Regions from separate parts of the Pseudoalteromonas sp. McH1-42 genome, predicted to be linked through region 4. Evidence: predicted binding sites of a transcription regulator. Region 4 holds the regulator's gene; each other region holds the start of a gene.
What was found. Region 4 encodes sigma-54, which starts transcription at its own class of promoters, with help from an activator protein. Its sites were predicted from a motif close to GTTGGCACGNNNNTNGNNT; they were not measured.
Positions count from the first base shown of each region.

Region 1: a site for sigma-54 is predicted at 5,758-5,776, ahead of MHN31_RS15095 (LruC domain-containing protein). Genes of this name have one in related genera too.
Region 2: a site for sigma-54 is predicted at 5,558-5,576, ahead of MHN31_RS18600 (flagellar basal body rod protein FlgF). Genes of this name have one in related genera too.
Region 3: a site for sigma-54 is predicted at 1,959-1,977, ahead of fliE (flagellar hook-basal body complex protein FliE). Genes of this name have one in related genera too.

Region 1 is NZ_JAKRFU010000016.1:26,644-34,158, forward strand. It holds gene MHN31_RS15075 (glycosyltransferase family 2 protein) at 1-291, opposite strand, end outside; gene MHN31_RS15080 (oligosaccharide flippase family protein) at 305-1,558, opposite strand; gene MHN31_RS15085 (sigma-54 dependent transcriptional regulator) at 1,811-3,310, opposite strand; gene MHN31_RS15090 (hypothetical protein) at 3,456-4,076, opposite strand; gene MHN31_RS15095 (LruC domain-containing protein) at 4,089-5,714, opposite strand; gene MHN31_RS15100 (hypothetical protein) at 5,983-6,732, shown strand; gene MHN31_RS15105 (WecB/TagA/CpsF family glycosyltransferase) at 6,900-7,515, shown strand, end outside.
Region 2 is NZ_JAKRFU010000021.1:149,247-156,761, forward strand. It holds gene flgK (flagellar hook-associated protein FlgK) at 1-1,068, opposite strand, end outside; gene flgJ (flagellar assembly peptidoglycan hydrolase FlgJ) at 1,070-2,035, opposite strand; gene MHN31_RS18585 (flagellar basal body P-ring protein FlgI) at 2,138-3,232, opposite strand; gene flgH (flagellar basal body L-ring protein FlgH) at 3,244-3,933, opposite strand; gene flgG (flagellar basal-body rod protein FlgG) at 3,949-4,737, opposite strand; gene MHN31_RS18600 (flagellar basal body rod protein FlgF) at 4,756-5,520, opposite strand; gene flgE (flagellar hook protein FlgE) at 5,637-6,989, opposite strand; gene MHN31_RS18610 (flagellar hook assembly protein FlgD) at 7,027-7,515, opposite strand, start outside.
Region 3 is NZ_JAKRFU010000021.1:95,049-102,563, forward strand. It holds gene fliF (flagellar basal-body MS-ring/collar protein FliF) at 1-1,558, opposite strand, end outside; gene fliE (flagellar hook-basal body complex protein FliE) at 1,579-1,920, opposite strand; gene MHN31_RS18335 (sigma-54 dependent transcriptional regulator) at 2,106-3,515, opposite strand; gene MHN31_RS18340 (ATP-binding protein) at 3,512-4,624, opposite strand; gene MHN31_RS18345 (DNA-3-methyladenine glycosylase I) at 4,807-5,418, shown strand; gene MHN31_RS18350 (sigma-54 dependent transcriptional regulator) at 5,568-7,010, opposite strand; gene MHN31_RS18355 (flagellin) at 7,381-7,515, opposite strand, start outside.
Region 4 is NZ_JAKRFU010000010.1:197,507-205,021, reverse strand. It holds gene pmbA (metalloprotease PmbA) at 1-720, shown strand, start outside; gene mgtE (magnesium transporter) at 746-2,104, opposite strand; gene MHN31_RS10700 (HPr family phosphocarrier protein) at 2,284-2,562, opposite strand; gene rapZ (RNase adapter RapZ) at 2,559-3,404, opposite strand; gene MHN31_RS10690 (PTS sugar transporter subunit IIA) at 3,417-3,872, opposite strand; gene hpf (ribosome hibernation promoting factor) at 3,875-4,162, opposite strand; gene MHN31_RS10680 (RNA polymerase factor sigma-54) at 4,188-5,696, opposite strand; gene lptB (LPS export ABC transporter ATP-binding protein) at 5,741-6,466, opposite strand; gene lptA (lipopolysaccharide transport periplasmic protein LptA) at 6,463-7,002, opposite strand; gene lptC (LPS export ABC transporter periplasmic protein LptC) at 6,992-7,515, opposite strand, start outside.

The sequences.
Region 1 (7,515 bases), on a different contig from region 4:
ATCTGCATCCAGCAAGGCAATGTATACGCCTCTTGCATTACGGATCCCGGTATTACGGGCCCCGGATAAGCCGCGATTTTGCTGACGAATGATATTGATGCGATGATCTTTATAGTCCCTAAGATAGCTGAGTGTGTTGTCACTGCAGCCATCATCAACACAGATCACTTCAAAATTCTGATAGGTCTGGTTAAGTACCGAGCAGATACATTTATCGATATACTTTTCAACGTTGTACATAGGGATGATGATACTGACAACGGGTTTTGAGTTAATTACATAGTTAGTCATAATGGGCTCCGGATCATGAAGAAGATTTTGCTGCGCTGACGTGAAAGTGTTTCAGCGCAATGTCTGCCGCCGGAAAGAGCAGCCACAAAGCACTGCAACTGACCAAAACAGCAGCAAGTAAAACGGGTTGACCTGGCTGTATCATTAACAGCCCTGCCAGAGAAATCAGTAAACAATAAGCGTTAAGTTGGCACTCTCGTGCATAACGACCTTTGGCGCGAAGCATCACTGCGTAGCTATCTACCCACACGGTCGTTGTCGCTATCAGGCACAGCAGTGCGCTGGTGGTAAAGCTGCCTTGCCAGTTGTCGCTGAATAACACCGGCACGTACCAGGGCACCAGTAACGCCTGAACAATGAAAATGACAGAGACAGCAGCTGTGATGGCCAGCAACAGGTGACGATGTCTGCGCTCAAAGCTGCCTGCATTTTTTAGTTTGCAGACAAACGGGTAGAGCGCGGTGGTGTAGGCTTGGGCCACGGATATGGCCAGCCCGACGCCCACACTTTTAGCAAAACTATATAAACCGAATAGCTCTGGGGTTAGCAGGCGAGCTGCCACAAACATATCCATATTGACACGCAGTGAGCGCAGGATCTCGCTACCAGCCAGTTGTGTTGATGCCCGCAGCAGCCGGGAAAAAACGGCCCGACTGTAGGCGCCAGCCAGGGGCGAAGACTGCATGAAGGCAAAGCAGCCAAGCCACAGTATCGTAAATGCCCATTTACCAATCACGACGGCCAGCAGGCCTGCATCAAGATAAAGTGCAGCGGCCAGGGCGAGGTTTTCGGTGATGATACAGACGCTGCTGATCAGGCCAAACAAACCCATCTGGTTCCGGCGTTGCATCAGAAAAACCTGATTACACACCAACGGGAAAACCAGGTAAGTCAGGGCCATCAGGGCGACCAGGTGCGTCATGTCCTGGCCAGGAAATATCCAGGTACTCGCCAGTGCAACAAGTATTTGCACCACACACAAAGCGCCACAAAGCAGCCATTGAAGTAATAAACCATTTTTTAAAAATGCGGGCAATTCATCATCGCTGGCACGGATCACCTGTGCCCCCGCGCCTGAGCGAAGCAGTAGTCTCAGCACTTCATGCAGTGTCAGCGCAAGCATGGCTGTACCATATTCGGTCGCAGACAAGCAGGCTGCCATGGCCATGATGCTGATCAGCCGCGAAGCCTTGGCAACCACTTCTGCACCAATCAGGTACGACGTGTTGCTGAGCAGGGTCCGCATTGTGCTGGATGAATGAGTCATGGTATCGCGCTCTTTTTTATCAGATACCTTTACTAACCAAAATTCGTACCAAGACGGGTGAGTACAAAAAATAAACCGAGAATTGATTTTAATCGTTTGTTTTATATGGTTTTAATAGGTTGGTTGAGATGGTGACGCCCAGTTCGAAGGCGATAGACTGAACAAATTTAGTCACGGGGGAGGAGTGCAGATCGCATTTTGCAATGGCGATTTTGCAATTTGCAATCTGCATAGACAGCGTGCCTGAGGGGATCAGGCGCCGGTTTTATTGTCCCCCCATTGCTGTATTTTGCGATACAGCGTTGAGGGGCTAACTTCGAGTAAACTGGCAGCTTTCACCACATTGTCATCGCATGCTGCAATGGCTTTTTCTATGGCGATACGCTCAACCTCGGCGAGAGAACAAATCTGATTGGCAGAAGTGACATCTGGTGGCTGAGGGGCGGCATAGCCATTTTCCTGCACTGCCACCGGTTGCGGCATTGGTGTGCTGTGAGCGGCAGAGGCGTTGCCTGATTGGCCATTGAGCAAAGCCTGGGCATCGCTCGGCTTGAGCTTAAGCTGCATTTGTAACGTGTCTTCGGTAATGAGGGGACCATCGGACATCACCACACAGCTGTGGATCAGATTTTCGAGCTGACGTACATTACCCGGCCAGTCATAATTAACTATGAGCTGTTCGGCGGCAGCTGAAAAACCAACAAAGACTTTGTTCTCGATTTCACTGAACTTGCTCAAAAAGTGCTGCGCAATTTGCAAGGCATCGTGATCTCGTTCATGCAATGCGGGCAAATCAATGGCAATGACGTTCAGACGGTAAAACAGGTCTTCACGTAACCGTTGGTCGGCAATGGCCTGATGCGGCTCGCGGTTGGTCGCACAGATAAAACGTACATCGACCTTTTCTTCTTTGCCGCTGCCGACCTTCTGGAAAGTACCTGACTGGACAAAGCGCAAGATCTTAGCCTGCAGGTTCATGTCCATTTCGCCGATTTCATCTAAAAACAGGGTGCCGCCGTCGGCTTGTGTGGCTGCGCCATCGCGGTTCGTGACTGCCCCTGAGAATGCGCCTTTGATGTGACCAAAGATTTCTGATTCCATCAGTTCACTGGGGATCGCCGCACAGTTAATACACACCAGCGGTTTATCTTTGCGTGTACTGGCGCGGTGAATGGCATCGGCGGCCAGTTCTTTACCCGTTCCACTGGGCCCGGTGATAAAAACATTGGCCTGACTAGGACCGGCTTTTTCGATGGCTTTATACACCATTTGCATGGCAATAGAGCCCCCAACAAAGCGATAAAACTGCGACTTGATTGAGCTATGATAGCGCTGCAAGCTGGCCCGCAACATATTCCGTTCAGCCACCAACATTTTGGTCTGAACGGCCTGCTCGAGTGTGAGTTTGATATTGCCGATGTCGAAAGGCTTTTGCATATAGCCCCATACCTTGCCCTGGTTAATGGCATCAATGAGGTCTTCCACTTCGGTGAAGGCGGTGAGCATCATGCGAATGGTGTCCGGAAAGCGCTCGGCGACCTGAGCCAGAAACTCAATGCCAGACATATTAGGCATCATTTTATCTGAAACAACGACGTCGATAGGGTGTTGTTCTAACAAGGCCAGGCCTTCTTCTCCACTTGACGCGGTGAACACTTTATAGGGCTCATTTTTAAGCGCGCGGGTGAGGGAGCGTAGAATAAGGGGTTCGTCATCGACGAACAGCAAGGTAATGTTAGTAACCGGTTCCATGTAATCCTGCCTGAGTTAACGCGTGTTAATAGAAGTATTACACAGTCTTAGACAATTTGAAGCATTTATATACTGGAGTTTACGGTGAACAATAAAACCGCCTGCGAAGAGAGGCACAGGCGGTTTTGCGAGGAACTATCATTGTTTAATTGAACTGATGTGCCACTGTGGTGGCTTGCATATTCAGCTCGGTGAGCAAATGATTGCTCTGTAACATACCGTCTACGCTGATCAGCAGGGTTTTATAATTGACCGGAATATCCAGTGTCATGGTGATCTGTCCGGCACTGTTAAAGCGCGCCGTTGCCAGCAAGGCTTTGTCGGCCATCGCCTCGTCCTCATAGCTTTCAACCACCTCATGTATGGCATAGACTTTCACCATCTTATTGGCCAGACTGTCTCCCAGCACATCCTGTCCACTCAGATCTAAGGTCACCGTTTTACTGGTACTAAAGTTAAAATCCGCTTTGACATGCAAGTCGTTAGAGGTTTCAGCCTGGCTGTCAAGCAATGTCGGGTCCGGCTCGTAACTTGGTGCAGGCTCTGTCGGCTCGGCGGGTGTTGCTGCCCCGTCGTTCTGCGTCTGACTTTGACTCTGCGTGGTCTGGGTTGACGCAGGTGTACTGGTGTTATTTGCCGGTGCTGTGGCCGTATTACTGCTGCTGGTTGAGGTGCCCGTTGAGCCACCTTCACCACCACCGCCTCCGCAGCCACTCAAAGTGAAACAAACCAAGGTTAAAGCTGAAAATTTAGTTAATTTATTCATGGTCATATCCTCTTAGTGTGCGCTGAAAGTGTGGGTGGTGCGTTCGTTGGTCATAAACCAGTCCTGAGCTTGTTCGCCATTGCTTTCCACCCAGGTTTCGTAGGCAGGATACGCCCAAATTACGTCGAGATACTCTCTGGGGTAGTGCCAGTCATTACTGATTATCAAGGCCCAGGGCAGGTTCTCGGCTGTTCTGAAGTAGCGGCCCGCTTGTGCATCTGAGGTATCATCGGCTGTACCAAAGCGGTTAGCATCAAACTTGTCTGTTGGTGGGAAATCTGCCATATGAATTTCAAGTGAGCGGTCTTGTGTTCTGTACAGGAAAAAATCGAAATCGTTGATGCTCAGTGCATCCAGGCTTTGTTCAAAGCTGACATCGAAGGTGTATGGTACAGGTTCAAAGTAATCGCAGGTCATCACCGTATTAAAGTGCTGGCACTGGCCAGACTGGCCTGTGGTGGTGAAGACATGGGTATTACTCCACAATGACAGCACGGCGTTGGTTTGTCCGTCCTCTGCCGTTTTGTCATAGCTTTCACCGTCAACCGTGAGTGTGGCTTGTTTAATCAGTGCCGGATTACTGTTCATCAGACGCAGACCGAAACCATTCTGGTAGGCTGCACCGCGCGCCGTGATCCAACCATTGATGATGAATCCGCTGATCTGATTATCCGCATTGTAGGTAAAGCGAATGCGTTGTTTAACTACTAGGTCGTTCATGTCATGGTCACCACGGGCAGGCCAGTTATCTTCGAAAGCGAGTGTCGTGACCCCTTCTGCGCTCGGATAATATTGGCTGTAGGCCCGGTCAAAATCGTTGGGGAACTCATCCAGCTCATCTTCAATGCCATCGGCATCGCTGTCGTTCTGCTCCGGCATAACCGTCAGGTTGAGGGCGGAGATGGCTGTCGCGGGTGAGCTTTTTACGCTGAATACTGCATCGTTAAAGTCGTTGTCTCCCCAGGTGCGGGGTAAGTCTTCGAAGCCGATGACTACTTCCTGCTGCTCTTCATCCAATAGCAATACACAGTGCTGACGCAAGGTTTCGTTGCTCTCCGGATTGAGATCAGACAAGGAGTAGTAGTAGGGAGTTTTAAATGGTTTTACACCGGTGTAATACCAAAACCCGTTTGCCGCAATAAAGAAGCCAATGCTGGTGCCTGCCGGAAACTCGCCAATACTGACCCGGTGGCCATTGGTCAGGTGTGGGTAGCTGAGGTTTGGAAAGACAATGGTCTCCTGCACCTCTTCGGGTGATTGCGGCGGATTCTCCGGGTCGAAGGTAAAGTAACCGAAGGAGTTTTTGTACCCTGCGCCTTCATGGATAAACGTCACAAACACTTCGGCGTCTTCGACCAGGTGAATTGTTGAGCCTTCGTCACCTGTGATGAAGGCCTCATTAATTCTCGCTTCGGGCAGTGCGTTTTGAATGCGCTGGAAAAATTCGCGGCTATACTCTTCACGTGCATAAATCATCGAGTCGGGCTTGCCGGTAGACTGGTTGTAGCCTGTGGGCCAGGCCTCACCAGACTGAAATTGCCAGACATATTGGCCGTCGGCCTGTTCAACTGCTGCGGCTGCAAAAGACAGCAGTCCGCAGGTCATCAAAGGGTAGAGTGGGTTAAGCAGTTTCATCATATTCGCTCCAGTTAATTTCAATTTTTTACGTCTGTACTGGATATTTCATGAAACGTGCCAAAAATTTAGTTTTTATTTATCAGTGACTTGTGGTTTTTTGTTCTGTGGTGTCAGGGTTTTTTGCAAATTGCACTGCATTGCGCTTTGCAAACAAAAAAATGCTGACCGACTGAAATTAACCTTCAGTATGAAAAGTCAGCCTATGCGGTGTTTTCTATAAACGGTGCAATACTTGCTTCATGAGAGAGGGAAGATAAAGGAGGTCGGCATGCAATCGTCTCAAACAGACACTTTGATATTTAGCGTGGCATTGAATGGGTATCAGTGGCGCTATCGACGTTATCTGAACAGTCAACGTCTCTATGCCAGGCGCATGGGCTATGACTATGTGGTCGTCACACGGCCCTGGCTGAATCGGCTGGGCGCTGAGTGTTGCTGGCTGAAGTTGTTTTTATTGAAAGCGGCATTACAGGCGGGTTATCAACAGGTGATGTTTGTTGATGCGGATGCCTGTATCCAGCCTGCGTGCCCGGCACTGGATAAACTGGATGACGCCGAGAAGTTCCTGTTTCTGGCTCGGGGTTACAGTGGTGCGTTTAACTCAGGCGTGATGCTGATGCGCAACTGCCCACAGGCAATTGAGTGGCTGGATACACTGATCGCTGCGATGACCGAGCCGGTGGCTGAATCCCGGGGAATTGGCTGGGGAGAAAATGGCCATGTGATCCATTATGCACAGGATTGCGAGGGCGTCGGTGAGCTGGAGCGACGCTGGAATAACACCTGTGAGCCACACCTGGATGACTATATTCGTCACTTTAATTACGGACCGCTGAAATGCTCAGTGGTGGATAAATGCTTCCATACGTTGATTTTCAAATGTTCACGTCTGTTGCTCGGGTATAGTCTGTCCCGCCCGGACGAGCAAGCGGATAAGCTCGCTGTGGTGCAACTGCGCATTCCAGCGGCGCTGAGCCAAATCCAGACGTTGTATCCAGGTTATTTTTCCTCCTTATAAGCGTCACATCGACGCTTTTCAAAATAAGAAAATTCTCAAAATGCAATGCAATTTAGCTGAGAATAGAACTCCAGAAAAACTTAAAATTCAATTTAAATCAACGGTTTAAATTTTGGCATGGTCCTCGCTATCTATTCGATGTAATGAACTGAACAGCGGAGGAAGCGATGTCTACTTACTTATCCACACACTCAACACACGCAAGTGAGTCAGGTGCACGCAAAGCACTTAGAGTCAGCGCTGCATTGCTGTTAGTTATCGTTTTAGTGCCGTTGTTCTGTCTCAATTCTCTGGCTGCGCTAATTTGTTTTAAAGCGCCACTGAGACGCCAGACCTGGATAGACGTGAGTGCTCAGCCTGTGTCGTTGCTCGGCTGGCAGGTCGGCGTATTCAAGCGCAGCGCAGTGCTGTTAAATGTTGTGAGTGGTCGTATTCGGTTTGTCGGTAACCCGCTGCTACGTGACGGCGTGAGCATGCCCCGGGTGGCGCGTTTACACTCTCCCTGCGGTCAGCCTGGACTATTCGATTGTCTCTGGTTGCATAGCCTGACCGGGCTCAGTGCGGATAAGCCACTCGCGTTGCTCCATGCGCAGCATAACCAGTCTTTGTTCGCAGATATTTTATTAGTATTTAAGGTGATCTTGTGTCTGGGTTTGTATCGCAAATCGGCAAGTACCCCATCGAGCAGTGAATTGTTTGGTATTCCGTTTAGCAATACGCGCATGCAGGCTGCAGTGGATTGGGTCGTAAAAGGGTCGGCGGAAACAGGCACACAAGGGTGCC
Region 2 (7,515 bases), on a different contig from region 4:
ATCCGTCGCCGGGACTTCTTTACCTTTACCGGGCTCAACCGTAGCCGTTAACTGCGCGGTACTGGTATTGCTTTCATACGGATATCCGCCGACCGTTGGTAGCGTGAATATGTTACCGCCAAGATTACCATCCAGGTCCATACCCAGCTGGTTTTGCTGGTTAAAAGCATCGGCAAGTGATAGTCCGATTTGACCAAGCTGAGTCTGTGCTGGCACCAAAATATCGTCACGAAATGCCATCAGGCCGCCAATCTTTCCTCTAAGACTGACATGATCCACCTCTAACGCCACAGCGGCACCATCAGTCACATCCAGCGTCAACGTTTTGTGGTTCGGATCGGGGTCGCCATCCATTGAGAAGAGATTAAAACTGCCATTTTCCATCACCAGAGACTGCCCGGAGCCGAGAAAAACGAGTTTTTCACCATTTCTGCCATCTAAGGTCTCAATGTCTACCAGTTCAGCCAAATCTCTGATGGCCTGATCTCGTTGATTCAGCAAGGAGCTACCGCTGCCATCGCTGTTGTTACCATTGAGCGCCGCAACCTGGGTATTCATATCACTGATCTTCTGGATCAGGTTATTGGCTTCATCTGAATAAATCGATAATTGCTCATTTACGATATTACTCTGATCAAACACAATGCCTGATAATCGATCCATCTGATCAATTAAGTTCTGTGCATCCGTCAAAAACAGGGAGCGCGCAACCGTTGAGGAGGGTAAATTCATCGCTTCCTGCATATTATTGAACAACGAGTTGATGCTCTGGTTCAGATTATTAGACTCTTCACCAAACAAGGTATCAACCCGAGTGGCTTCCGTCACAAACTGTTCGTAGTAAGCCTCACTCGAAAGATCACGATTAAGCTGCTTCTGAGCAAACTCATTGAGTAGGCGCACGGTTTCACCACGTCCCACCTGGTTGTTGACCATAGTGGTGTGTTCAGTCCGCTCGCGAACATAACCTTTGGTATTCAGGTTTGCGATGTTTTTACTGGTCGTCTGGAGTAATTCAGAGCTGGCCCTGACCCCTGAAGTACCAATATTCATAAGATTAAATGACATCTTAATTTACTCCCTGATGCACTGACGCTGACAACATGGACTGAAATTCTCCTCTGTCCAACACACGTTTAATTTTTTCTGCATAATCTGGATCGGTTGCATACCCTGCCTGTTGCAGCGCATCCAGGTATTGGTCCGGATTATCTGTCTTAGTTAAAGCCTCTTGGTAACGAGGATTGGACTGCAGGAAATCGACATAATCATTGATGCTATCTTTCAGCGAATCATACGCTCTGAAGCTCGCTTGCTTTTTCACTGGTAAACCTTGCTCAAATTCCAGCGTCATTTTACTGGCGCTGTCACCCTGCCAACGCTTATCGGCTTTTATGTTAAACAGGTTTAAACTGCTTTCACCGTCCTGGCGGGCAATGATGTGCTTGCCCCAACCTGTTTCCAGTGCAGCCTGAGCAACCATGACAGCTGGATTCAAACCAATCTTGGCAGCTGCTGACTTAGCATGCTCCCAGAGCTGGCTAACGAAGGACTCTGGATCATCGAATTGCACATCTTTAGATGCACTTTCCATCACCTCAGGCTGTTGCTCAGCTTTCACCTGTGCAGCTTCACCATTGGCGATCCGGTCGCTTTGTAGCTCCGCACCGGTACGCAATACTGAGCTGGGCATATATCCATCCCGGTTAGGCGATAATTGCTGCACAATCAGATCTGCGAGACCCAAGCTCCCTTCGCTGGAGAGCTGCATAGACATTTGCTGATCATGCATGTCACGATAAAATTTGACGCTGCTGGAATTAAACGGACTATCTTTATCCTCCAGAACCTCATTGGCCTTTCGCATACTGGACAACATCATCTGAGTGAAAATGGACTCGAACTGCTGAGCCGCTTTGCGCAACGCTTCTTCAGAGGCATTAGCGTCTCCGGTACTTTTCAGTGCGTCCTGTCTTAACGAGTTCAGATCAGTTAAGTCATAGAAACTTTGGTTGCGAGTCGGATCAGTATTCATTGCTCGAAATCACATCAATATACATAACCAATTACAATGCAATTATTGAGCCAAAAAAAAGCCCCATAAAATGGGGCTAACTAATTGATTATAAAAGGAGCATTAAATGACGACTAATTGACCATGTATTGCACCGGCTTCTTTCAATGCCTCCAGTATCGCCATCAGATCGCCAGGGGCAGCACCCACTGCATTAATTGCACGGACCAAATCATCCAGGCTTGAACCGGGGTCAAATACAAACGCCCGCGAATCGTCCTGGTCAACATCGACAATGCTTTGACGCGTAACCACAGTATCACCCTCTGTCAAAGGCTGCGGCTGAGACACATTCATTTGTTCCGCAATGGTCACTGTCAATCCGCCATGTGTTATTGCCGCAGGCTGCAGTTTCACTTCTTTGCCAATCACTATGGTACCAGTACGTGAATTAACAATAATCTTGGCTGAGGTATCCGCTGGTGTGAACTCCAGGTTTTCAAGAGTCGACAGGTAAGCAACGCGTTGAGAAGGGTCGCGAGGTGCAATGACTCGCACGGATGCGGCATCCATTGCTTGTGCGCTTTGTGGGCCGACCAGATTATTGATTGTATCAGCCAGACGCTTCGCGGTTGTGAAGTCGGGGCGATTCAGGTTGAAGGTAATATGATCTCCCTGGGTAAACGGGCTCCTGACAGCACGTTCAACTGTACCACCATTTGGAATACGACCAACTGTTGGCGTGTTGATCACAACCCGGCTGCCATCTAGCCCTTCAGCACCCAGACCACCCACGATCATACTGCCCTGAGCAATCGCATAGACATTACCATCTACACCTTTAAGAAACGTTTGCAGTAAAGTCCCGCCACGCAAACTGCCCGCACTACCAATAGATGACACCGTGACGTCAATAGTTTGACCGGGCTTCACAAAGGCTGGTAACTCTGCGTGAACGGCTACGGCTGCCACATTTTTGATCTTCGGCTTTAGGTTGGCAGGCATAGTAATACCAAAGCTGTTTAACATGCCCTTGAAGCTTTGCTCTGTAAAGCGAGTTTGCTCCCCTGTACCGGGTAAGCCCACTACCAAACCATAACCAACCAGTTGGTTTGAACGAACTCCCTCAACCATGGTCACGTCTTTGATACGCTCTGCTTGCGCAAACTGGCTGCCGATAAGTGCCATCGTTAGCACGAGCACATTAAATAATTTCATAGTTTGCTTCCTCAAAATGGCATTATGGCGCTCATAAAGAACTTAGTCAGCCAACCTGCACTTTGCACTTCCTGCGTATCACCTTTACCTGAGTACTGAATACGTGCATTGGCAATACGGTTTGACTCCACTGTATTATCAGCGTTGACATCCTGTGGTCTGACTAACCCCTCGAGACGGATAAACTCTTCACCGGTATTCAGTGTCAGCCATTTCTCGCCTCTTATCACCAGGTTTCCATTTGGCAACACCCGCATCACATTGACCGAGATATTACCAATAAGACTATTCGACTGGTTGGCCTGCGCATCCCCCTGAAATGAAGAATTTGAGCCTGCATCCAACTGAATACTTTTACTTCCCCAGTTGACCGCAGCGCCGCCTAAACCCAGAATAGGATCAACATTCACTTCACTATCTTTGTCCAGTTTAGAATTGGCCGCTTTTGAAGCCTGAGTTGACTCTCGTAACACCACCGTAATGATATCCCCGGTTCGAAGCGCCTTTTTATCTGAGTACAGATCGTTGGCGTAAGCGTTGAACAACGAACCTGTTGGCACGACTGGCGCAGCTTCAGCTTCCGGATACATGGGCGCGTAGTAAGGATCGTCCCGTTTAACATCTTTATTTTGCGTTGTTGTACAACCACTAAGTGCTATACAGCCTGCCGCAAACAGGCCTAGTGTACGTAACTTGTCCATACTACCCCCAATCTTTTAAAGCTGCTGATTAATGTAGCTAAGCATCTCATCAACTGACTTGATTACTTTCGAGTTCATCTCGTAAACCCGTTGTGTTTCAATCAAATTGACCAGCTCTTCGGTAACATTAACGTTCGAAGTTTCCAGCGCCCCCTGCACAATAGAGCCAAGTCCTTCAACACCCGGGTTCCCCTGAACTGGCGCACCGCTGACAGCAGTTTCGGTGTAGAGGTTTTGACCAATCGGTTCAAGACCAGATGGGTTAATGAAATCGCTTATTACCAGCTGGCCGATAACCGTATTGGCAGCTTCACCCTGAATACTGACAGAAACCTCACCATCCTGAGAAATGGTGATGGAATTGGCATTGTCCGGAACATTCATTTCAGGTTGCACCGGAAAGCCTGCACCAGAGGTCACGATCCTACCTTCTTCATCAGTGGTAAACTGGCCATTTCGCGTGTATGCAATGGTGCCGTCAGGCATCTGAATTTCGAAAAAACCCGGTCCCTGAACCATCCAGTCCAATGAGTTTTCAGTGCTCAGCATGTTACCTTGCGAAAAGTTCTTCTGGTTGGCCACCACCTTGGCGCCCGCGCCAAGCATCAAGCCTGATGGAAGCTCGGTATCCTGAGAAGAACGACCGCCTGGTTGGTTAATATTCTGATAGAGTAAGTCTTCAAATATTGCGCGGCTTTTCTTATAGCCCACAGTACTGGCATTCGCCAGGTTATTCGAAATCACCGAAATATCAGTTTGCTGGGCATCTAGGCCGGTTTTACTGATCCATAATGCTGGGTTCATAATCTATACCTCACTCTCTTAAACGATACGCAGGAGCGAAGTGTGTCGCTCATCAATTTCTTCAGCTGTTTTCATCAGTTTCATCTGCATTTCAAACTGGCGCTGAAGGTTTACCATGTCTACCATCTCGTGAACCGGGTTCACGTTGGACATTTCTAAATAGCCACTCATGACTTTGGCGGTAGGTGAAATTTCACAAAACCCACATACGCCGTCTTCGAGCAACTCCTCTTTTGGTCTGAACAAACCATCATTGCCTTTTTCAAGTTTGCTATTGTCTGCGCTAATAATCTTTAACCGGTCGACCACTTCTAAAAAGTTGGCAGGTGCCCCCTGGGGGCGCACCTGAATTGAGCCATCATCACTGAACACCACCTTCTCTACTGGCAAAGGCAATATAATGGGCCCACCTTCGCCAATTATTTGACGACCATGACTGGTAACCAGTGCACCATCTGCCGTGATGTTCAGTGTGCCAACTTTCGTATAAGCCTCATCGCCTGCGGCATCTACAACACTTATCCAGGATTTCTCATCTACCGCAATGTCCAGATCCCGGCCGGTTTCAGTAATGGCACCACCTGTCATCATAGTGCCTGGGCGCTCCTGCATCGCAAACACGCGTGTCGGTAGCCCTTCGCCAAATGCCTGCATTGAACGGGCCTGTGCAAAGTCAGCCTTAAACCCGGTAGTATTGGCGTTAGCCAGGTTATTTGCCTTCAGCCCGACACCAACCAGGTTTTGTTTGGCGCCTGACATAGCGACATACAGCATTTTATCCATGGGAACGACCTAAAAATTGTTCAATCTATACTGAATAAAGCAATATAGATGCCAAGATGATCGTCAAGAAAATGAAAAGGCCGCTAAATGCGGCCTCAAGAGGTGATTGGATTTGATTATCGGATCTGCAGGATATTCTGCTGAAGTGTTGAGTTGACTTCCAGTGCCCGCGAGTTTGCCTGGAAGTTTCGCTGCGCACTGATCAGGTCTACCAGCTCGTTTGTTAAGTTAACATTGGACTGCTCCAATGCTGAGGAGTTGATTGAACCCAGTGTTCCTGAACCAGGCTCTCCCGCAATAGGCTCACCTGATGTTAAACTCTTTTTCCATCCGGTATTGCCCACTTGCTGCAACCCCTGAGAGTTAGAAAAACGCACCATGGCAACCTGACCCAAATAGGTTGAGTCACCATTACTGTAAGATGCGACAATTTTACCGTCACCGCCGATATCAATCCCCGCCAATCGGCCCGTTGTAGCGCCGTCTTGTTCAAGCGCTTTAACCTCAAAACGGCTGGCGAACTGTGTAGGTAGTTTGTTTGAGGTGTTTGCTTCATCGCGCCAATTCAGTTCCACGTTACTTGGGAATGTTGCGCCGTTTGTAAGCAAAGTTGATAAACCAGCACCTGCACCCGCTGGGATTGCAAACGAGTTAAAAGTTGTGCCTGTGTTCGCAACTTGCGGGTTACCTGTCGTGGATGGCAAACCATTTTGGTCAAACTGAAACTCAGTTATCGGCTCAAGTGGTGCGCCACTTGCTCCCGATGTATTAAACTGTGTACCATTAAGCGTTGCATACACTTGCCATTCATTGGGGTTGGTTGCAGGATCTTCTTTTACAAAATAAAGCTGAAGAATATGCGGTTCACCCAAGCTATCGTAAATCGTTGTTGAAGTAGAACTGTTGTAAGTTGCACTTTCTGTTGGGTCAAATGCCAACGTTGGCGCTGAAGCACGTGAGTCCAGGTTGAAAGATGAATACACACTGGTGGTTGCGCGTGGTGAACCAGAAGCATCTGGGATTTGCAGTGCTGATGATGTACTTAAACTGATTGAGGTCGTGTCACCGGTACTTGGGTCAACAGGGAAACCCTGTAAAAAATTACCCTGAGCATCAACGATAAAGTTGTCTTTGTTAAGTTTAAAGGCCCCTGCACGAGAGTAAGTGAAGTCCTGAGCTCCCAGCTCTTCACTCATTGCAAAGTAACCTTCACCTGTAATCGCCAGGTCCAGCGAGTTCTGCGTAAAGTTCAAAGAACCTTGGTGAAACTGCTGCGCAACCATAGTGGTTTGCACACCATCACCATTTTTTGTCTTACCAGCGCTAAATACGGAAGATGCATACACAGATGCAAATTCAGCACGCGATTCTTTAAAGCCCGTCGTATTAACGTTAGCGATATTGTTAGCTGTGGTATCCAGGTCTTTCTGAGCCGCAGCTAAACCAGTTAATGCAATATTGAAACTCATACTCTCACCTCTTGCGATTAAGGTTAAATCTTTTTAATTAGGCTAATTCCGCGACGTCAGTAAGCCGCACGGCACCCGCTTTAGTGTTGATAACGATGCCGCTTGCACCATTGACATTGACGCTTTCAATATTTCTGAAAGTCGCTGTAGGCAAGGCTGTAAACTTACCGTTTACAGAGCCCTCAGCCTTTATTGTGTAATCTCCAGGCGGTAACATGTCACCATCAGTGTTTTTACCATCCCAGTCAAAGCGAACTGCACCAGCATTTTGATCTTTAAGATCTATGGTTCTTACCAGCTCGTTTTTATCATTAAGAATACTGACCGTCAGTTTTTCTACAGGCTCGGTCACAATAATAGAACCCCGCGACTGCATGTCCGGGCCGTGCTCAATTGTGTCTGATTCCAGTAGCGCTTTCTTGCCGATCAAAGTCGACGCCTGCAAAGCAGAATTCGAGGTCATAGAATCAGCCAATGATTCAAACTTCGTGTTTAGGTCAGAGATACCCTCGGCCATGGTGAAGTT
Region 3 (7,515 bases), on a different contig from region 4:
TGTTTAGCATATCTAAAGTACTGTCGCCAAGGTCTACACCCGAGGTTAGCGCATCTTCATCATAATCTTCCAGCGTATCCTCTGGATAAATCAGACGCTTCAGCATAGGTCTGACAACCGCCAGTATTAGTACGATGATAACCAGCGCGCCCATAACCAGACGGATGGTTTTCATAAACCATTCCTGCTCCCACAGTGGCAAGTCACTCTCTTCCAGAATATTTTCACGTACAAAAGGTACGGTCACCACTTCCAGCGCATCACCACGCTGCATATCGAAGCCTACGCCACCTTGCAATAAACGACGTATATTGTTGAGCTCTTCCTGTGAGCGCGCAGTCATTACCATGTTGCCTTCGGCATCTGGCTTATTCATGTAGTCCACCGCCACTGAAACACTGATGCGACGGATCACGCCAGTTTGCTGACGCTTGTGTGAAATGGTGGTATCCAGTTCATAGTTACGTGTGGCCTCTTTGTGGACACGTGACGGTGTCGTGCCGGAACCATTGCCCTGGCCTGCCACTTCAGGAATATTGGAGTTCACCGGTGGCTGATTAGTAAGTGCACCTGGGATACCTACAGCCAGGCCACCGACATTATTTTCTTCAAAGGTGGTTTCACTGCGCACCGCGGGTAAGTCGGGGTTGAAACGTTTCTGGGTTTCTTCCACCGCGCTGAAGTCCATCGTCAGATCAACCTGAGCGGTATACTTACCCAGCCCCACTACTGGGATCATGATGCTGTCAATTTTTTCCAGATATTCCTGCTCACGCTTACGCTCGATTTCATATTCTTTACGAGAGCGTGCAGCCAGAGAGTCTTGGGAGCCAGAATTGAGCAAACGACCATTCTGATCTGTCACAGTAACACGTGCCGGCGTCAGGCCCTGTACCGCTGAAGCAACAATATCAACGATTGAATCAACTTCTTCACTGTCCAGTGTACGACCACGTTTTAATGTGAGCACCACTGTCGCTGACGGCTGCTTTTCACGTCGCGCGAATACATTTTCTTTTGGAATCGCCAGCAGGACTTTCGCACGGTTAATGTCTTGCAGCTCTTCGATGGTACGCGCTAACTGTTGTTCCCGGCTGTGCTTAAGACGTTCACGTTCAAGACGTTGGCTCACGCCAAACCCCATATCCTGCATCAGGATATCAGTACCACTGCTCGGTGCCTGACTGAACCCGTCACGGGCCATTCTCAGCTTAATATCTTGATAGTCAGACTCTGCAACCATGATGGTATTGCCATCCAGGTCATACTCGATTTTCTGTGCATCCAGAAAGTCCAGTGTCTGAACCAGCTCTTCGGTTGGGTACTGACCTAACGGACGCATATCTGGCTGACGTGCCCAGATAATGATGAAGATAGCGATTGCCAGACAGATAGCCAGTGCGATCACCAAAGTAATCTGGCGGAGCATATCAACACCGCTCAAAGCACTAAAGTAGCCTGATTTTTGCTCTTGTTGCGTATCTGCATCAGCACCAGCTCCTGGAACGGGTTGTCCATCAGCAAGTGCCAGATCGGTTGATTGATTGGTAGCCACGATTACTCTCCACTAAACTCTGTTTATACCGGCATGCTCATGATGTCTTTATATGCTTCTATGAGCTTATTTCTGACCTGCATGGTTGCATCAAAGGCCACTGATGATTTGTTTTTGGCTATCATTGCTTCCGCCAGAGAGACGCTGCGGTCACCCATTTCAACCGCGGTCACTTTCTCTTTGGCATCTCGCTGTAGTCCTGCAACCGTATTAAGTGCATCACTGAGTAAATCGCCAAACTGGGCACTTGAGGTTGCCGCCGTTGCCTGGACAGGCAATTTATTCGGGTCCTGGGGTCTGACACGGCCGGCCTCTGAGGCCATTGCCTGCATTTCCTGATAAAGTCCGGTAGATTGAATTTTCATGGTCTGGCTCACTTTGTGAGTTATACATAACATGAACAATGCACAAAGCATGCCAAATTAAACTCAAATCAAAACAATAGGTTACGAAAGATTTTTGAGGGTCGAATTTTTGACAGTGACACAAACTGGTCACAGGAAGGTCATGAATCCGGGCAAGTAGTTGCCCGGATGTCTTAGTTAAATACTTAGGCCGGCACAGGTAAACCCAAATCGCGCATTCTGGCCAGCTTATATCTGAGTGTTCTGGGACTGATCCCAAGTAACTCAGCAACGTCTTTGCGCTTGCCGTTACAACGGTTCAACGTATCGAGAATAATTTGGTGTTCCTTATCCTGCAGCTCTTCTTTGTAGCTCAGCCCCTCTGCATCCTCGTTCATGTTCACTGTAATCTCGCCAGCCGGCTCAAGAGCACCTGTGGTAAATTCAGCAGGCTCCGTAAGTGACGGTTGTGTTGCGGTTGTGAGCATTGGCGCAAAATTCTCGATAAAAATATCGTCAGCTGCAATGACCGACCCTTGCTGCAAAATAAGCGCCCGCTGAACTACATTATCTAACTCTCTGACGTTACCAGGCCAAGCGTGGCTAAGTAGTTTGTCTTTGGCACAGTGAGACAATACAGGAGTCTCTTTACCGGCTTTATCGCAGTGACGCTGTAACAAGTGCGCTGCAAGTGGGACGATATCTCCGCTGCGCTCTGACAACGGCAACCAGGTCAATGGAAAGACGTTCAATCTGTAATACAAGTCTTCCCGGAAAACACCGTCATTCACGGCTTCTTTAAGATCACGGTTACTGGTTGCCAGAACCCGAACATCCAATTCAATGGTTTTACGACCACCCAGCCGCTCGACTTCTCTTTCCTGCAATACCCTTAACAACTTAGCTTGTAGACCCAAGTCCATCTCAGTGATTTCGTCTAATAATATGGTTCCTTTCTGTGCCTGTTCAAACTTACCTGGGCAAGCTGTAATCGCACCGGTAAAAGCCCCTTTTTCATATCCAAACAGTGTAGCCTCAAGCATATTTTCGGGAATGGCAGCACAGTTAATTGCCACAAATGGCTGATCAGCACGTTCTGAACGGTCATGAATATAACGCGCTAGAACCTCTTTACCAGAACCACTGGGACCCAGCACCATCACACTGGCATCTGAGCGCGCCACTTTTTTGGCAAGTTCAAGTAACTCCAGGCTTTTACTATCTGCCACTACCGGACCATCGGTTTCTTTCGCTTTTTCAGGCATGTAGCGGCTAACCATATTCAGCAATACTTCGGGCGCAAAAGGTTTTGCCATGTAGTCAATCGCCCCAAGGCGCATCGCTTCAACCGCATCGTCTATGGTGGCGTAGGCCGTCATCATCAGTACAGGTAAATCTGGGTAATTTAGCTTCACCGTCCTGAGCAGGTCTAAGCCACTCATAGCGCCCATTTGTACGTCACTGACAAGCAGTGAAAACACTTGTTGTTTTAACAATATCACTGCCTGTTCAGCACTATCCGCCTCGACGCACTCAAACCCCGACATTTCAAGTGTGTCGATAAGTGCTTCGCGCAATCCGGCATCGTCTTCGACAACTAAAATTTTGTTGCTCATACGGCCTCCTGTAATGATGAATGTTCGCTGGTAATAGGCAATAACATGCTAAAACATGCGCCTCCGGTTTCATTATTGCTAACGTCAACCCGACCTTTATGGGAGTGGGCGACAGAATTTACAACGGCTAACCCCAGGCCTGTGCCTTGTGACTTAGTCGTGTAAAAAGGTTCAAATAGTTTGCTTGCCTGACTCAGGTCAACACCTGGGCCATTGTCAGACACACTGATGCGCACAATGTCTGTTCCGGCATCACGCTGGGCGCAAATCTCTATTTGGGCCCCTGCGCCAATGTGTTGCACACTGTTATGGATCAGATTCTGAATAGCGCTTGCCAGTGCCGTTTTATTGCCCAGAATTTCAATATCCGGCTCAGGTAAAGTCACTGTCAATTCGGCTTTGTGCAATGACACCATCGCATCTGCGCCGGCTTTGACCTCACTCAATAGCTGTTGCATCGACACACGTTCAATGACCTGCTGTTCGCCACTTTTTGCGAACAACAGCATATCGTTAACTTGATTTTCAAGGTCTTTTAGGCGCGACATAAGCTTAGTGTGAAATTTATCTCGTGACTGTGCAGGTAGTTTGCTGCTGCCCAGGTTTGCACCATAAAGCATCGCTGCAGACAAAGGTGTACGTACCTGATGGGCCAAAGACGCCACCATTTTGCCCAAAGCACTGAGACGCTGCATATGTGCAACACGGGCCTGAAGGCGTCGCGTTTCTGTCAGATCCGTCATCAGGATCAGTTGACCGGGCTCCGGCGTCAGGGCGGTAATATCAAGTTTGATCAGACGTCCGTCTTTGAGAGACACTTCATGGCCATCATCCTGCTGTGGACAAAAAGAACGCTGGATAATATTAAACCACTTTTCCCCCTCCAGTGGCTCACCCAGCATATCAATGGCTATCTGATTGGCTTTGGCTATCATACCCTGCCCATCTAATACCACCACACCCGCTGGCATGGTATCGACCAGATGACTCAGCCAACTGGCCTGTTGCCGCAAATCGCTCAACTCACCCATATACGCTTCTTGTAATAAGCAAGGGTTGTATTGAGTGGTTGGCACAAATTGTGGATTAATCACTTTTGCTAATGCCATGACGTTGCTCTCATAAATCTAGATACAAAGAAAAAGCAATTGCCATGCCAACTTTAAAATTCAATATATTCAATAAATTAAAATCGTAAGGATGCCTTCAAAAGTTTGACACTGTTTATTTGTACAGCAATTAATAATGCGCTAAACTGACTCTAATCACTGTCAACATTAAGGACAATATCATGACCACACGTTGTCACTGGGTCGATTTAAGCAAGCCTGATTACGTTGCGTATCACGACGAAGAATGGGGAAAGCCGGTACTGAATGACGATAAACTGTTCGAGTTTATTACTCTGGAGTCTGCTCAGGCAGGACTCAGTTGGTATACCATATTAAAAAAACGTGATAACTATCGAGCGGCGTTTCATCAGTTTGAGCCGCACAAAGTTGCAGCAATGACAGAGGACGATGTGACCAGGCTGATGGACAATCCCGGGATCATCCGCAATAAATTGAAGATCCAGGCAACCATTAATAACGCAAAACGATTTATCGAAATTCAACAGGAGTTCGGCAGCTTTGCTTACTATCAGTGGCAATTTGTCCACTTTACTCCAATCATAAACACCATTCACAGTCCCGAAGACTATCAGGCAACCACAGAGATAAGCGCACAATTTGCCAAAGATTTAAAAAAGCGTGGTTTCAAATTTCTTGGGCCCACCACAGTCTATGCGCATATGCAGGCCTGTGGCATGGTCAATGATCATCATGATGACTGTTTTTGCAAGGCACCCATATTAGAGGCAAACAAGACGCTGGATATTAAAGCGCAGCTTAGCAAGCTATGATGTGAGGCGCCTTATCATTTAACCGCAGCCAAGCTCTTTGTGTTTAGCTCACGAACCATAACAAACACATAAGTGTGGCACATCACATTTTAGCCCCCATAAAAAACGGCACCTCCAGGGTGCCGTAATTACGCAATTAGTCACTCTTTCTAATCGCGATTCAGATTGTACTTCTTCATTTTTTCGACCAGGGTTGTACGGCGCACACCGAGGATCTCAGCCGCTCTGGCAACCACATAGTCGTAACGCTCAAGAGCCTGAGTAATAAGACTAATTTCCATCTCAGCCAGATACTCTTTGAGCTCGATACCCTCATCAGGCAGTAACCCCAGGCCCGGTTCCATATTATCCTGATCGAGTGTTTCTTCTTCATCGTCAAAGTCACTGAAGCCATCACTGAACAACTCATTAAAGACGTCTTTTTCAAGCAGCTCTTCCGGATATTCCGGCTCATAGGCTTCCACTTCGATATAACGATACTTACTGGGCAAGTCGGTCACATCGACCACTTTTTCAGGAAACATAATCGCCATGCGTTCCACCAGGTTTGCAAGCTCACGAATATTCCCGGGCCAGCTATGTGCTTTGAGACTGTCAATCGCGCGATCAGTGAACTTCACCGTGCTGCCACCCTGCTCTGCAACACGACGTAATAACTCTTTTAATAGCAAAGGAATATCATCAGCACGTTCTCGCAGAGAGGGGTTTTCAATGGGAAACACATTTAAACGGTAAAACAAATCTTCGCGGAATTTACCTTCTTCAATCATGATTTCCAGATTCCGGTGCGTTGCAGCAATAACCCGTACATCCGCCTGGATAGGCTTAGTACCACCAACACGCTCATAACTGCGTTCCTGCAAGACACGTAACAACTTAACTTGCATTTGCAAAGGCATATCGCCGATTTCATCGAGGAATAATGTACCACCTTGCGCTAATTCAAAACGTCCTTTACGTGCAGAAATAGCACCGGTGAAGGCTCCTTTTTCATGTCCGAATAACTCACTCTCAAGTAACTCTCCGGGAATAGCGCCACAGTTAACAGGCACAAAGGGACCTGTATTGCGGTTGGATAGCAAGTGCACATTTCGCGCAACCACCTCTTTACCGGTTCCGGATTCGCCCAGGATCAGGACATTGGCGTCTGTTTTCGCAACCTGAGATATCAAAAAACGCACTTCTTTGACGGCTTTTGTATCTCCCACCAGGCCGTCAAACGATTTAGCATCATTCAGCTGAGTCGACTTACCCGGCAACATGCGCTGGTATTGCTGACAATCATGCAATAGCTGCATGGTCACTTCCTGACTAAATGGCTCCGTGATAAGACCAATCACGTTTGCCAACGATAGTAGCGGCCTTAGAGTTTCGCCAATCAGCAAAAACGGTACTGCGGGCAAAGATTTGATCAACGCCTCATGATTTAGTTGTGACAGAGCCCCCAAGATAACCACTGGCTCTTGTAGGTTATTCAACAGATCGGCGGAAAATTCCGACTCCGCAATCACCTGTGCTGGCTGTCCAACGAAGCTCAATGCCGCTGCCAGTCCGGCTGCTCTGTTATTATTGTTATCCAGGATCGTAATCATGCCCGCAAGATCCAACTTCTTCGTATATATCAATAGTAATGATTGTAAGTCAGTGACATGGGGATGCAATACCTAAGTGGCAAGTTTTTGACATCAACGCCAAAAAAACGCCGCTGCCTATGCGCCAAATCAATACTTAAGGATTAAAATTTAGAAAAATCAGAGAGGTGTACTTTTATAAGGGACGAGTTGAACGCCTCAGAATAACCTATAACGTCGCAACAATGGCGCTCCGGAACCTGGTACTATTTTAAAAACAGCCGCATGCTGACGACGCTAAGCTCAACGCGTCTGAGGTGCGAAGAAACAATAAAAAAGCCAGCATTAAATTGCCGGCTCTTTTAAAACATTGTACTAACCAATGTTTGACTTACAGCAGCCCGAGCACCGATGAAGCAGACTGGTTTGCCTGTCCGCGCAATGCAATGGACGCCTGAGATAAAATATCGTTGGCCGTTTGTTCGGCAACCGCACTTGCGTAGTCAGTATCCTGAATACGACTCTG
Region 4 (7,515 bases):
GTGCATTCGCAGTTGAGAGATGCCAAAGAGGTAGGCATAGAGGCAGCAGAGTCGACGCTGGCTAAGCTAAACAGTCGTAAGCTGGAAACCATGCGGGTACCGGTTGTATTCCGGGCTGACATTGCCAATAGCCTGTTTGGACATCTGGTTTCCGCCATTGGCGGTGGTGCTTTGTATCGAAAGTCGAGCTTCTTGCTGGATAGTTTGGGTACTGACGTCTTTTCGTCTTGTGTGTCGATCAAAGAGCAGCCACACTTGTTGCAGGCACTCGCATCGAGCCCGTTTGACGCTGAAGGTGTGCAGACAACCGAGCGCGATATCATCAAAGGAGGCGTACTCGAGACCTATTTGTTGCCAAGCTACGCAGCCAGACGCCTGGGTATGCGTAGTACGGGCCATGCGGGTGGGATCCACAACTGGCTGGTACAGGCCACTGAGCCGGACCTGGCCGCGTTGCTGCGGACCATGGGGCGTGGCTTATTAGTGACTGAACTTATGGGGCAGGGGGTTAATACGGTAACTGGTGACTACTCACGCGGCGCTGCCGGTTTCTGGGTAGAAAATGGGGAGATCCAATATCCAGTCAGTGAGATCACCATTGCAGGTAACCTCAAGGATATGTTTAAGTCAATTCAGGCAATTGGGGGAGACATTGAAACGCGTGGCGCTGTTCAAACTGGCTCGGTGCTGATAGAAAATATGCAAGTTGCGGGTCAGTAACCGGTAGTTGTATGTGTTTGGCTGCTTAGACAAGCAGCCAGGTCGCCGTGCCGAGGAAGGCAAAAATGCCTACGATGTCGGTGACTGTGGTCAGTACAACACTGCCCGCCAGTGCTGGGTCTATATTCATTCTTTTTAGAATCAGAGGTATGCTGGCGCCTGCAATGCCCGCAGCAACCAGATTCATAAACATTGCAAAGGCAATCACGCCCCCGAGTACAAAATCCCATTGCCACAGGGCAATCACACCTGCAATCAGCAAAGACCAGAGTAACCCATTCAAGGCGCCAATGGCGAGCTCTTTACCCAGTAAGAAGCGCTGGTTAGTGGCGTTAACGTGCCCCAGAGCAATACCACGGATCACCAAAGTCAGGGTTTGACTGCCAGCCACACCACCCATGCTGGGGACTATGCCATTCAATACTGCGAGGATCGGTAAAATATCTAAGGTGCCTTCGAAAAAGCTGGCAACGAAAGCGGCCATCAGTGCAGTAAGCAGGTTGATCCCCAGCCAGATTGAACGGCGACGGCTACTTTTCCAGACCGGCGCAAAGGTATCTTCTTCATCGTCGAGACCAGCCATACTCATGAGGCTGTGTTCGGCGTCCTCTCGGATAACATCAACGATGTCATCGATGGTGATACGCCCCAGCAAATGTGCGTTGTCGTCTACTACTGGTGCTGAGATCCAATTATGACGTTCAAACAGCTGGGCGACATCGCTTTCGTCCATTGAAATGGGAATAGTTTCACGTTCTTCATTCATTAACTCATTAACCAGTTTGTCAGGCTGGCTGGTTAAAAGCACACTGATTGGCAGGGAGCCCAAAAAGCAATTGTCTTTGTCTACTACGTACAGGTCATCGGTGCCATCAGGGAGCTCCCCTTTGAGGCGTAGATAACGTAACACGACATCCAGTGACACATCCGGGCGGATCGTCACTGTATCTGTGTTCATCAATGCGCCTGCGGAGTGCTCGACATAAGACAGTGCCTGGGTTGCTCGGGCTCTGTCTTGCGAGTCCATGGCACCGATAACGTCCTGATAGACGGGATCTGGCAAGCTTCTCAGGACTTCACCGAGATCATCATCATCCATGTCTTCTGTCGCCGCAGCGATCAGCTCTGGCTCCATTTTGGCAATGATGCTGAGTCTCACATCTTCAGACAGCTCTTCAAGCACGTCACCCTGTATATCCGGGTCAACCAATTGCCAAAGCAGGGTTCTGATTTTATGTGGGGAGGACTCCAGCAATAGCGCGGTGTCGCAGGGTGGAATTTCGGCTAAGGTTCGCCTGACTTGAACAAACTGACCACTGTTAAGGGCATTCGTAACTTGCTGCAATAGCTCCAGTGTGTAGTCTTGTTCAAAAGCTTCAGGCATAGGCATCCCAGGTTGGATAGTCGACAAGTAGGCTTGTCAACGAGTATATAGCGCATTGATTATAGGCTTATGATAATTATAGCTGTTTTAATATCAATTGGTATATCTAAAAAAAGCGAAGAAAGCCGTCATGAAGCGGCAGTTTTGTGTCTGTCTGATCGGAGAAAAGTGAAGAGGAGTTACTCTGATTCGTTAAATTTATCTGCAATGAGATTGCCAATGGCATGTAAAGCGCGTTCGGCATCTGGCCCTTCGCAGACGACTTTGACTTCTTTGCCCTGACTACTTTCAAGTAGCAATAAAGCCAGTACACTGTCACCCTCTGCTTCTTTACTGCCCTGAAACAGCGTGATGTTGGCATCGAACTGAGTGGAGAGTTCTGCCAGCACACTGGCTGCACGAGCGTGTAGCCCCAGCTTATTCTGGATCAGAAAGGTATCTTCAAAGCGTTGTGTCATTTTTCTTGTTCGCGGTGATGGATCTTCACATTGTTGTGGGTGCGGGCAAAACGCTCACCTAACGTTTGGGCAAGATATACGGAACGGTGTTGTCCACCAGTACAGCCAATTGAAATGGTCAGGTAGCTGCGGTTATTGCGTTCCAGATGGGGCAACCAGGTTTGCACAAAGGTCTGGATCTGCCAGGTAAATTTTTGCACTAAGCTGTGGCTAGACAGGTAATCAATAACAGGTTTATCTAAACCGGTTAACGGTTTAAGGTCTGGTTCCCAGTGTGGGTTTGGTAAAAAGCGGGCATCAAACACGTAGTCGGCTTCTTTCGGAATACCATGCTTAAAGCCAAAGGACTCAAAGGTGATGATTAATTGTTTGTCCTTTTTACCGAGGATCTTTTCCCGGATACGCTCTGCCAGCTGGTGGATACTCATGTCCGTGGTATCAATGGTGATATTGGCGCGGCGGATAAGCGGGTCAAGCAGCTCTTTTTCTTTTTTAATTGCTTTGTCCAGCGACAGATCAGCCAATGACAGCGGGTGCAGGCGGCGTGTTTCTGAAAAGCGACGGATTAAGATCTGATCTTCACTGTCCAGATAGAATATGTTGGGTTCTGCAAATCCGGGGAGGTATTCCAAAATATCGTCGAGTTCTTGCTGATCTTTTGGCAGGTTACGTACGTCAACGCTCACGGCAATTTTATCATAGCTGTCTGACACACTGCGCACCAATGCAGGCAGCAAGTTGACTGGGATATTATCGGCGCAGTAATAACCCAAGTCTTCCAGCACGCGAAGGGCGACCGATTTTCCTGAGCCAGAACGACCACTGACAATAATTAACTGCACAGAAACTCTCCGTTAGTTGTCAAACTCTTCAATTATCGCGAATAACTCCTGATCATTGTGAGCTTGTCTGATACGTTTACAAAACACCTTGTTTTTAAGTTTATCAGCGATCGTTGCCAAGGTCTGCAAATGTTGTTGATTTTCTCCCTCGGGTACGATGAGTGCCACAAAAATGTCGACGGGTTGATTGTCAATGGCATCAAAGGCAATGCCTTGCTGATTAACAAGCAGCATAGCCACCACTTTATCTATGCCTGCCATGCGGCCATGTGGCAGGGCTATCCCTTTTCCGATCCCCGTACTACCGAGTTTTTCGCGGCTCAATAGCGCATCAAGGATGTCATGGGCATTACTGTCTGGAAGCTGGCTTTGAGCCAACTCACTGATGTACTCTAAAATACGTTTCTTACTATTAAAAAGGACCGCAGCTTTGCTGCAGTCCTGTGAAATCAATGAGCTTAGTTTCATGATTAATGTCGAGTTAGCTTCTCTTTGTGCTTGATCACCTGGCGGTCAAGCTTATCGATAAGTCCGTCTATTGCGGCATACATATCCCGGTGTTCGGTTGAGGCAAAGATTTCTCCCCCGTTCACATGTAATGTGGCTTCTGCTTTTTGGATGAGCTTTTCGACATCTAGGATAACATGCACATTATTGATGTGATCAAAGTGCCTTTCTAGCTTCGCAAACTTGTTTGTTACATAGTCTCTTAACGAATCGGTGATTTCTACATGTCGACCAGTTAAATTTAGTTGCATAAGCATTTTCCTTCTGTAGTTACGTCTAAATCAGGCTTTTACGCTGATTGGACGGTGGGATAGCCAAAGACTCTCGGTATTTGGCAATTGTACGTCTAGCCACTTTGATCCCTTGATCTGCCAATACGTCCGCAATCTTGCTGTCACTCAAAGGTTTAGCTGTATTTTCTGCGGCAATTAGCTTTTTGATCAATGCTCTGATTGCAGTCGAAGAGCATTCTCCTCCGTTTTCAGTGCTGACATGGCTTGAGAAGAAATACTTCAACTCATAGATACCGCGTGGCGTGTGCATATACTTTTGAGTTGTTACACGTGAAATCGTGGACTCATGCATGTCGACCATTTCGGCCACATCATTCAGTACCATCGGCTTCATTGCCTCGGGGCCATGTTCAAAGAATGCCTGTTGTTGCTGCACAATGCAATTAGTAACTTTTAATAAAGTTTCATTGCGGCTTTCCAGGCTCTTGATGAACCATTTTGCCTCTTGCAAGTGTGAACGAATAAACTGACTATCTGTGCTGGACTTGACTGAACGGGACATCGCAGCGTAGTGGTCATTCACTCTAATTTTTGGCATTGAATCGGGGTTGAGTTCAACAACCCAGCGCCCTTTCACTTTTTTAACCGACACATCCGGGATCACATAGTCTGCTTCTTCTTGCACTATGCTGGCGGCAGGTTTCGGGTTTAGGCCGTGGATCAGGGTCATTACTTCTTTCAGATCCGCTTCTTTGAGTTTGGTTTTTTTCATCAAAGTGCGGTAATCCCGGCTGGCTAACAGATCTATGTGCTCAGTCAGAATTTCTTTGGTCTGTGCAAGCCAGGGGGTATTTGGGTCAAACTGGTTGAGCTGAATGCACAGGCATTCTTGCAGGCTGCGTGCAGCAATCCCAACGGGGTCAAATAGTTGGATCCGTTTCAGTACGGCCTCTACTTCATCCTGCTCGATCAGCTCGTCATCGTTGTCCTGATTCATGCTTTCGACGATGTCTTCGCAGCTGATGGTCAACAGGCCTGCGTCATCAACCGCTTCTACAATTGCAAGGGCGATGGCTCTGTCTGTTGGACTAAAAGGCGTCAGTTCCAACTGCCACATCAGGTATTCTTGCAATGTCTCAGTCGTTTTACCCTGGTAAATGGTTTCGTCTTCCGGCATTGGGCCTGAACTGCTTGCCGGTGCGGCACTGATGTACTCATCCCAGGTTACGTCCATTGCCAAATCGTCGCTGACGGTGTCTTTGTTTAGTGCAGCATCGCTGTCTTGTTCGTAGTCGCTGACAGCCGCCTCTTCATAGCTGTCGTTGTCACTCGTTGTAGGTTGCTCCAAATCGGAATCCGACTTGGACTGAGTTTCATTATCTTGTGATTCAGACTCACCTTCTTCCACTTCCAACAAAGGGTTGCTATCAAGCGCTTCTTGGATTTCTTGTTGGAGATCTAGCGTACTCAACTGTAACAGACGAATAGCCTGTTGCAGTTGTGGTGTCATTGTCAGTTGCTGCCCCATGCGCAGCTGTAGCGATTGCCTCATGTATCTCTAACAATCCTTTTTGTTATTTACTTCTAATTTTATAACTATAGCCTGAATTGCTCACCTAGGTAGACATCCCGCACGGTTTGATCGGCCAGAACATGCTCCGGGGTGCCTGCTGCTATCAGTTCACCATGTGACACTATATAAGCTTTCTCACAGACGTCCAGCGTTTCACGCACGTTGTGGTCAGTGATCAGTACGCCTATCCCACGGTTTTTCAGGTGTTCTATAATTTTCTTTATATCTAACACTGAAATAGGATCAACACCAGCGAAAGGCTCATCTAATAAGATAAATTTTGGATCTGCCGCAAGGGCGCGGGCAATTTCTACCCGGCGTCGTTCACCGCCCGATAGTGCCATACCCTGGCTATCGCGAATATGCTGGATATTAAACTCATCTAACAGCTCATTGAGGATGACTTCTCGTTGTTCTTTGTTCAGCTCTTTACGAGTTTCTAAAATGGCCATCAGGTTCTGATAGACGGTCAGCTTGCGAAAAATAGAGGACTCTTGTGGCAGGTAACCAATCCCAAGTCTTGCTCGGCTATGCATTGGCAATAAGGTAATGTCTTGTTCGTCAATATGTATGCTGCCCTTATCACTGGGCACCAGGCCGACAATCATATAAAAAGTGGTGGTTTTACCTGCGCCATTTGGGCCAAGGAGGCCAACAATACTGCCAGCTTCAACGCTTAACTCAACGTTTTTAACAACCTGTCTGCCCTTATAGCTTTTGGCCAGTGCGGTGGCGGTTAATTTACTCACGGATTACCCTTCTCTTTTGGTTGCTGGGGGTTCTCTTTTTCAGGTAACAGAATGGTTCTCACACGGTTTTGTTCTTGCTCCCCGCGCTGTGCGCTGATCAGCTTCTTTTCCATATCATAAACGATGGTTTGCGCGCTAATTTTTTGCCCTGCCTGACTGATCTCTGCACCGCCTTTTATGGTGAGCATGCGGTTTGCGACGTCATAGCGCACTTCTTTGGCGGTTGCCTTGAGTAAAGAGCCATCCGTCTGACGCTCTTGAAATACGGCTGGGCTGCCTGTTGCAACCAGCAGCTGCTTGTTTTTACCCAGTTCTTCCCGACGGTGCACCTCGAGACGATCGGCCAGAATTTTCCGGTCACCGTGAATGATTTCGACGTTTTCCTCGAATACGCCAATATTGGTTTGCAACTGGGCCAGCTGAGTGCCAGAACTGATAATCACCTGATCAGCAGCTGTATTTTCTGCATAAGCTGCAGGATGAAAGGCACTCAAAGTGCACAGTAAGATCAAGGAACAGGTTAATTTATTGCTCATAATAAATTGTTTCAGTGTGGTTGATGAGTTCAATGATTTCGGTATTGAGATCGGCCACTAAGCCTTTACCTGAAATCGTTAAGTTTGGCCCGGTAATTTCTACTGGGTGTTCAGAGCGCATGTGCTTTTCATTAATATCGACTTGCACATGATCGGCGTTGATGTGCTTTATCATGGCATCAGCCGTCAGATTTGTTGCCTGCACTTCACCTTCCAAAATCAGCGTATTGTTGCCATATAAGGTGGCTTCATTGGCCTTGAGTTGCCAGTTTTGTTGGTCGTTGTGCAATGTAAAAATCGGCGCGGTAAAGTGGCTAAACCCTAGCTCCTGATAGAGTTCCATTCTATCTGCCGTAATTTGATAGCTGAGCTGCCCATTTTCTGCGTAATTGGTTTGCTTCAGATCGATGGCGACATAATCGGGTTTAGCCAGCACTTCTTCTGATCGCGGTGCGACCTGTCCCGATTGCGTTAAATAGGGATACCACAGCCATAACATGGTGAGGCTGAATA